Regions from separate parts of the Agromyces archimandritae genome, predicted to be linked through region 2. Evidence: predicted binding sites of a transcription regulator. Region 2 holds the regulator's gene; the other holds the start of a gene.

Region 1 (4,412 bases), 1.4 Mb from region 2:
GAGGTCGCGGCGGATCTCGGCGCGCATCTTGGGATCGAGCGGCCCGGAACCGGACTCGGCGATCGCGCGGAGGTGCCCGGCGGCGACCGCGGCAACCGTAGCCGCCGCCTCGGTTCCGGGCGGGGTCGCGGTCGCCGGCACGCCACGCAGTGCGCCCACTCGACTGCGCACGCTCCACTCGGCGGCCCGGAAGCCGATGATCAGCAGGAAGGCCCCGAACGCTGCGACGTTCAGCGAGGCCGTGAGGCCGGTCAGCGCCGCTGCGACGAAGCCCGCGCAGGTGCCGAGCACGAACCCGGCCGCCGGCCACAGCAGCGCGGCGAGCATGCCGCCCGGGCCGCTGATGAACATGAGTGCGACGGCCGGCATGGCGATCGCGAGGCTGTTGGTGTCGGTGAAGCCGTGCTGCCAGGTCAGGATGAGCACGGTGAGGCAGGTGACCAGCGCGCTTCCGGCGATCAAGGCGATCACGGCGACCGGCACTCGTCGGACCCGGTGCGGCACCAAGACGGCGACCCAGAGCGCGACGAAGAGGACGATCGCGATGGGCGCGAGCGGCTCTTCCTGCTCGACCATGACGACGATGGCGATGCCGATGGATGCGGCGATCGCGACCGCCGCCCCCCAGAGGGCGGCCGAGCGAAAGGACGCGCTGAACGCCCCGTCGTCGATTCGCTCGCTGCTCGGCATCGACTCCCCGCATCCGGGCCGGTGTCGGAAGACGGTCGTCGTCTTCCGTCCCCGGAATTATCCCAGCAGGAACTCAGCTGAGCCAAGGATTTCGCGAGATGGCGTGGATCCGCCGCACAGCCCCGGTTCGAGGCGTACCGATGCCGTCGACGCTCGGTCGACCGTGCCGGCGGCGGCGCGTTCTGTCGGCGTTCACACGGGCGGCGCGCCCTCGCCGCGAGCGGGCCTGCCTGCGGCGACATCAGAACAGCACCCCGGGCTGCGCCGTCGACCAGCCGACGGCCGCCCCGGGGCCGGCTTCGAACGGGCCGGCGGGCGCCGGGGCGGGATCGCGGCCGAGCGCTCGGGAGCGGATGCCGCCCGTGACGGGGTCCTCCTCGCCGCGCGCGAGCCCGTGCGCACGGATGAGCGGGTGGATGCGCTCGGCGAGCCAGCGCCGGTACTCCTTCGGCGCGTAGGCGTTCTGCCCGTAGTACATGGAGCGGTACCTCGGGACGAGTTCCGGGTGCTCGCGTGCGAGCCACCGCATGAACCACGGCTTTACGGAGCCCCGCAGGTGCAGGGCGCTGTACAGGACCGTCGTCGCACCGGCCGCCTTCACCCTCCGGAGCGCTTCGTCGAGATGGGCCTTCGAATCGGTGAGGTACGGCAGGATCGGCATGAGGAAGACGCTGCAGTCGAAGCCGGCCTCGCGCACGGCCGTGACGGTCGCAAGGCGCGCCTTCGTGCTCGGCGTACCCGGCTCGACGGACTGCTGGAGATCGTGGTCGTAGATCGCGATCGACATCGCGAGGTCGATGGGGACGAGCCGGGCCGCCGCCTGCAGCCGCGGCAGATCGCGACGCAGCAGCGTGCCTTTCGTCAGGATGCTGAACGGCGTGCGGGAGCCGGCGAGCGCGTCGATGATGCCCGGCATGAGCTCGTAGCGCCCCTCGGCGCGCTGGTACGGATCGGTGTTCGTGCCGAGCGCGACCGACTCGTGGCGCCAGCCCGGCCGTGCGAGCTCCTTCCGCAGCACCTCGGCGACGTTGATCTTCACGACGATCTGCCGATCGAAGTCATCGCCCGAATCGAGATCGAGATACTCATGCGTGGGGCGCGCGAAACAATAAGCGCAAGCATGAGAACAGCCTCGGTAGGGGTTGATCGTCCAGCCGAAGGACATCTTCGAGGTGCCGGGGACGCGGTTCAGGGCGGACTTCGCGAGCACCTCGTGGAACGTCATACCCGCGAACTCCGGCGTCTCGACCGTGCGGACGAGGGTGTTCAGGCGCGCGAGGCCCGGCAGGGTGTCGTTCCGCCCGACGCCGAGTTCCTGACCGCTCCATCTCACACGATTATTCGAACACAGTTTCTAATTCAGGGCAAGTCGATGCACCTCGTCTTCGGAACTGCTCACGAGGAGTGCCGATCTCCCGCCGGAGGACCGGGAAGTCGGCACTCCGGCGGGAGATCGGCACTCCCAGGCCGCGTTCGACGGGAAACCGGCACTCCGGCGGGAGGGCGGGGTCTCGATACGGCGCTGCGCGCCTACTCGACCGGCGGGCGGGCGGGGACGGAGGGAGTCTCGATACGGCGCTGCGCGCCTACTCGACCGGCGGGCGGGCGGGCGGAGGGTCTCGATACGGCGCTGCGCGCCTACTCGACCGGCGGGCGGGCGGGGGTGAGGGGAGGGCGGAGCCCGACCAGCGGCGGCGGAGCCAGCGGTCGTGGCTCGCGATGACGACGGCGCCGGGGTAGTGCCCGAGGGCGTCTTCGAGCTCGGTCGCGAGGGCGAGCGAGAGGTGGTTCGTCGGTTCGTCGAGGAGGAACAGGTGCGGCGGTTTCGCGATCACGAGCGCGAGCGCGAGCCGGCGCTGCTGCCCGACCGAGAGGGCGCCGACGGGCCGGTCCGCATCGCGCGGGGCGATGAGGCCGAGGCCGGTGAGCGGCAGCTGCTCGGCGCGCCGCTCGCCGAGGACGCGTGCGTAGAGCTCGCGCGGGGAGGCGGCGGGGTCGGCGAATCGCACGTCCTGCTCGAGGATGCCGGTGCGGAGCCCCCGGCGGCGGTGCACCGACCCGGCATCCGCTGCCAGGCGCCCGGCGAGCACCGCGAGCAGCGTCGATTTGCCGGCCCCGTTCGCGCCCGTCACGAGGAGTCGGGCGTCGGGCTCGATCGAGAGGCGGTCGATCCCGAGCCTCCCGTCGACGCGGACGTCGGCGAGCTGCACGAGCGACCCGGCGGATGCGTCGAGGGCGTGCGACCCGGAGGGGATGCCGGCGAAGGCGAGCGGATCGCGGGGCCGGCGCACCTGCTCGCGTTCGAGGGTGGCGAGGCGCTGCTCGGCGTCGCGGACGCGGCGGGAGATCGCCTGATCGTTCCGGGCTCCCTTGAAGCGATGGATGAACTTGTCGTTGTCGCGCGGGCCGCGGCCGTGGGCGACGTGGCGGGCCGTGTCGGCGACCGCGAGGCGCAGCCTCGCGAGCTCCGCCTGCTCGTCGGCGTAGCGGCGTTCCCAGCGGGCCCGCTCGGCGTCCTTCTCGAGCAGGTAGTCGCTGAAGCCGCCGCCGAAGACAGCCGAGGCGCTCGCCCCGCCGGTGCCGGCGCGGGCCGGGTCGACGTCGAAGAGGGCCGTGGCGACCCCGTCGAGGAACGCCCGGTCATGGCTGGCGAACAGCACGGGGCCCCGCCAGGCGCGCAGCTGCGCTTCGAGGAAGGCCACCGCGTCGTCGTCGAGGTGGTTGGTGGGTTCGTCCAGCAGCAGCCCCTCGGGCGCCCGCAGCAGGAGTGCGGCGAGCGCGAAGCGGCTGCGCTGGCCGCCGGAGACCTCGCCCATGCGGCGCTCGCCGGGGATGCCGGCGACGCCGAGCCCGTCGAGCAGCGCGTCGCGGCGGGCCTCGGCCGACCAGACGTCGGCGCGTTCGGCGGCGTCCAGCGCGTCGGCGTAGCGGTTCGCGGATGCCCGGGTGCCGTCGGCCATGGCCGCGGCGGCCTCGTCGAGGGTGCGTTCGAGGGCACGCGTCTCTGCGAGGGCGGCCTCGAGCACGCCGGCGACGGTGTCGCCGGGTGCGAACGGCGGCTCCTGTTCGAGCAGGCCCGTGCGGGCGGGTCGGATGATCCTTCCGGACCCGTGACCGGATCCCGGACCGGACCCCGGCTCGAACCCGTGACCGGACCTCGGAGCGGCCACGGGCACGGTGTCCGGGCCGCCGGCGAGCAGCCGGAGCAGGGTGGACTTTCCGGCTCCGTTCTCGCCGATCAGGCCGATGCGCTGGTCGCCGGCGACGGTGAGCGCGAGGTCCGCGAAGACCCTGGTGTCGCCGTAGTGCCAGCCGAGGCCGTCGGCTGCGAGGTGGTGGGAATGGGTGATGGTGAGTGGCAAAACGGGACTCCCCTTCCGGGGCCGGTCCGGGTCGCCGGTGGATGCCGCGGCGCGCCGCACGGGGCGGTCACCGGCATGCAGGCCGGCGACCCGGACGAGGATGATTCCCGCCGGGCATTCGCCGCGCACGGAGGGGTCGCCGCTCAGCCGTCGCGATCAACTGAAGAGGAGCACCCCACGGGTCGACGGCGCCTCGGGCGCGGGACGGTGGAGTGTGCTCACTTCATAGCCCGACGACGCTATCACGGCACCGCGCGCTGCGGAACCCCGCACGGCGTGTCGCGCCGAGCAGGCCGTGGCTACGCCTGCAGCCCGAGCGTCTTCGCCGTCGCGGCGAGCGAGGCGGCCGCGGCCGCCGGG
Region 2 (4,412 bases):
CTCGCGCCTTGGCCTGCCGGAAGGCGCGCGCGAAGGCCTTGAACTCGGCCTCGGCGATGTGGTGCGGGTCGCGGCCGCCGAGCACGGTGACATGCACAGTGAGGCCCGCGTTGAAGGCGATCGCCTCGAAGACGTGCCGCACCATCGAGCCCGTGAAGTGCCCCCCGACGAGGTGGAACTCGAAGCCGGCGGGCTCGCCCGTGTGCACGAGGTACGGCCGCCCCGAGATGTCGACGACGGCCTGTGCGAGCGCCTCGTCGAGCGGGACGAGGGCGTCACCGTAGCGGGAGATGCCGTGCTTGTCGCCGAGCGCCTCGCGGATCGCCTGCCCCAGGCAGATGCCCGTGTCCTCGACCGTGTGATGCACGTCGATGTCGGTGTCGCCGCTCGCGCGCACCCGGAGGTCGGTCAGCGAATGCTTCGCGAACGCCGTGAGCATGTGGTCGAAGAACGGGACCGTCGTGGCCACGTCGGCGACTCCGGTGCCGTCGAGGTCGAGTTCGAGCTCGATGCTCGACTCGCTCGTCTCGCGGACCACTCGGGCGGTGCGGTGTGCGCTCGTCATCCCTCGATTCTACGGGCGACGGGCATCACGCCCCCCCGATCGCGGCGAGCGCCTCGAGGAAGGCCGTCGTCTCGGCCTCGGTGCCGGCGCTGACGCGCATCGTGCCCGGCAGCCCGATGTCGCGGATCAGCACCCCGCGCTCCAGAAGCGCCCGGAACAGGGCTTGCGGGTCGTCGACCCCGCCGAAGAGCACGAAGTTCGACCCCGAACGGTAGGGGCGGTACCCGAGGCGGGCGAGTTCGACGCCGATGCGTTCGCGCTGCAGCCGGATCTCACCGACGGTCGCGAGCATCTCCGGCGCGTGCGCGAGGGCCCCCAGGGCTGCGGCCTGGGTGATCGCCGACAGGTGGTACGGCAGCCGCACGAGGCGGAGCGCGTCGGTGACGGCCGGATCGGCGGCGAGGTAGCCGACGCGGGCCCCGGCGAAGGCGAAGGCCTTGCTCATCGTGCGCGACACGATCAGGCGGGGGCGCCCGGGTAGCAGCGTCAGGGCGCTCGGTGTGCCGGGCTCGGCGAACTCGGCGTAGGCCTCGTCGACGACGACGATGCCGCGGGCCGCGTCGGCGACGGCCGTGATCGTCTCGATCGACAGGGGCGTGCCGGTCGGATTATTCGGCGAGCAGAGGAAGACGACGTCCGGGTCGTGCTCGCGGATCGCGGCGAGCGCCGTCTCGGGGCCGAGCTCGTAGTCCTCGTCGCGGGTCGCCTCGATCCACCGGGTGCCCGTGCCGTCGGCCAGGATGCGGTACATCGAGTACGTCGGGCCGAAGCCGAGGAGGGAACGGCCCGGGCCGCCGAAGGCCTGCAGGATCTGCTGGAGCACCTCGTTCGAGCCGTTCGCCGCCCAGATCTGCTCGGCCGACAGGCCGTGCCCGAGGTAGCCGGCGAGGGCCTCGCGCAGTTCGGTGAATTCGCGGTCGGGGTAACGGTTCAGGCCGATGACGGCGGCGGCCACGCGGGCGACGATGTCGTGCGCCACATCCTCGGGGATGGGATGCGTGTTCTCGTTGACGTTCAGCGCGACGGGCACGCGCTGCTGAGGGGCCCCGTAGGCGGACTTGCCGCGAAGATCGTCGCGGATCGGGAGGTCGTCGAGCTGGGTCACCTCCCCATGTTACGGCCCGCCTCGGCGGCGCCGGCTGCGGGCACCGCGGCCGCTCAGAGCCCGAGCGGGAGCGCCAGGAGCTGCCCGGCCTGCAGCACGACGTCGTCGAGGCCGTTCAGGCGGACGATCTCGTCGACCACGACCCGGGGGTCGGCATCGGGGGCTGCGGTTTCGGCGATGGCCCAGAGCGACGCACCGGGTTCGACCGTGACGTAGCGGACCTCGGGCGCCCCGCCCGGCACCTCGGCGATCGCACCGCCGGAGGCGATCATCCAGACGAAGGCGAGCGCGGCGAGCGGTGCCGCCGCGAGCCCCGTGAAGACCGCTCGACCGCGCCTGGTGAGCCTGAGCCTCGTGCGCGGCGCCGGATCCGGGCGCCGCGGCATGCGGGCGGATGCCGTGGCCGGGAATGCCATCGTGCTCATGCTCGTCTCCATTCCGCTTCGGGTTCCGAGTCGCATCGGGCCCTCGGCCGGGAGGACCCGATGCGAAACTCTGTACCGAAGATATCTTCGATTCGGTTTTCGATCAAGCACCCGCTCCCCGGCGTGTCTCCCCGGGGAATCGGGCAACACGCTCGAATGAATGTTTGCCGCGAGCCGCCTGTACGGATACAGTTTCGAATATCCGAATCCATGCAAGCGGATACCACCGACATCCGGCCGCCAGGCCTGAAGGGGCGAGCGACGTGACCACCGAGATCGACGAGGCGCAGAAGCCGGCGAAGGCACGGCGGCGGCGCTCGCTGACCCCCAAACAGCAGGCCATCCTCGCCGCCATCCAGGATTCGGTCGCCACCCGCGGCTACCCGCCGAGCATGCGCGAGATCGGCGACGCCGTCGGGCTCTCCTCGCTCTCGAGCGTGACCCACCAGCTCGGCCAGCTCGAACTCGCCGGCTACCTGCGCCGCGACCCGAACCGTCCGCGGGCGCTCGAGGTGCTCATCGAACTGCCCGGCCGGGAGCGCACGGCGCCCGACAGCGCCGCGCCCGCGGCCGTGCCGGCCCCCGTCGGCGACGCGACCATGGTGCCGCTCGTCGGCCGCATCGCCGCCGGCGTGCCGATCACCGCCGAGCAGCAGATCGAGGAGATCTTCCCCCTGCCGCGCCAGCTCGTCGGCAAGGGCGAACTGTTCATGCTGAAGGTCATCGGCGACTCGATGATCGACGCCGCCATCTGCGACGGCGACTGGGTCGTCGTCCGCCAGCAGCCGACCGCCGAGAACGGCGAGATCGTCGCCGCCATGCTCGACGGCGAGGCGACCGTGAAGGTCTTCCGCCAGCGCGACGGTCACACCTGGTTGCTGCCGCGCAACTCGGCGTTCGAGCCGATCATGGGCGACGAGGCCGAGGTGCTCGGCAAGGTCGTCGCGGTGCTCCGCACGGTCTGAAGCGGCCCCGCCCCCTCCCCGGCGGTTCGCGGGCGCCGGCGGTCCGAGCGTCAGTCGCGGATCGGCACCGTCGCTCGGATCGGCACCGTCGCGAGCGCCGGCTCGGGCTGCAGGGCGAGCGAAGCGACCCACGTTCGGATCGTCTCCATGAACCCGGCGTGATCATCGCGGAAGACGGTGTGGCCCGTGCCGGGCACCGTCGCGACCGTGAGGCCATCGGCGCGCATCTGCGCCGCGACCTTCTTCGTGATGAGCAGGCTCTTCTCGGCGAGCACCACCAGGCTCGGCATCGCCGGCTGCGACGGCGGCACGAGCGCCCGCGAATCGGCCAGGCCGAGGATCGTGCGCTTATCCCAGTCGCGGAGGGTCGCCAGCTCGATGTCGACGTCGTCCGCATGCCACTTCGGATTCATCCGGACCAGCGCCGAGCGCTTCGGCCGCGGCATGAGCGCGAAGGCGAGCTTCATGAGCCAGCCGTACGGGCCCTTCGGGAACGAGAACGCGGGGTCGATGTAGATCGCCGCACGCGGCGCGAGACGATCGGCGACGAGCGAGGCGACGAGCCCGCCGAGCGAATGCCCCATCACCACGTCCGGCGCCCCGGTCAACAGCGGCTCGACGGTCTCGACGACGTCATCGGCCCACGCCTTCGGCGAGTACCGGGCGGAACGTGCGCTCTTGCCGTGGCCGGCGAGATCCACCGCGATCACCCGCACGTCCTTGGCCACGAGCTCGGCGACCACACGGTGCCACGCACGCGAATCCGACATGATGCCGTGGATCAGAATCGCCGTGCGAGGCCCGTGCCCCGTCTCATGTACCGCTAGCTGCATGCCCACGACCATACGCGGCCGATCTGTGCGAGTGCCCGGCGACGCCCGGGAGGACGCACAACGGCATCCGCCCGGGCGAGGCGGGACGCGCCTCAGTCGGCCGCGGCGACGAGCCCGGCCCGCACCTGACGGGCGGCCTCGACGATGTGCTCCAGGCTCGCGACGGTCTCCTCGTAGCCGCGGGTCTTCAGCCCGCAGTCCGGGTTCACCCACAGCCGCTCGCGCGGAACACCGCCGGCGGCACGCTCGAGCAGGCCGCGCACCTCCTCGACGCTCGGCACGCGCGGCGAATGGATGTCGTACACCCCCGGCCCGATGCCGTGGTCGAAGCCGGAAGCGCTGATGTCGTCGACGACTTCCATGCGGCTGCGGGCCGCCTCGATCGACGTGACGTCGGCATCCAGGGCGCGGATCGCGTCGATGACCTGGCCGAACTCCGAGTAGCAGAGGTGCGTGTGCACCTGCGTGTCGGGGCCGGCACCGGCCGTCGCGAGACGGAACGCATCCACCGACCAGTCG

Evidence for each region. Region 2 encodes LexA, which represses DNA repair genes until DNA is damaged. Its sites were predicted from a motif close to TCGAACANNTGTTCGA; they were not measured.
Region 1: the regulator LexA is predicted to act here: its motif matches at 2,032-2,047, upstream of G127AT_RS11325 (Rv2578c family radical SAM protein).

Annotation. Positions count from the first base shown of each region.
Region 1 covers NZ_CP071696.1:2,481,380-2,485,791, reverse strand. Annotated here, with positions in the region: gene G127AT_RS11330 (sensor histidine kinase) at 1-690, opposite strand, end outside; gene G127AT_RS11325 (Rv2578c family radical SAM protein) at 932-2,023, opposite strand; gene G127AT_RS11320 (ABC-F family ATP-binding cassette domain-containing protein) at 2,277-4,052, opposite strand; gene G127AT_RS11315 (malate:quinone oxidoreductase) at 4,352-4,412, opposite strand, start outside.
Region 2 covers NZ_CP071696.1:383,833-388,244, forward strand. Annotated here, with positions in the region: gene hisB (imidazoleglycerol-phosphate dehydratase HisB) at 1-565, opposite strand, end outside; gene G127AT_RS01845 (histidinol-phosphate transaminase) at 591-1,670, opposite strand; gene G127AT_RS01850 (LysM peptidoglycan-binding domain-containing protein) at 1,724-2,095, opposite strand; gene lexA (transcriptional repressor LexA) at 2,371-3,060, shown strand; gene G127AT_RS01860 (alpha/beta fold hydrolase) at 3,111-3,905, opposite strand; gene metE (5-methyltetrahydropteroyltriglutamate--homocysteine S-methyltransferase) at 3,986-4,412, opposite strand, start outside.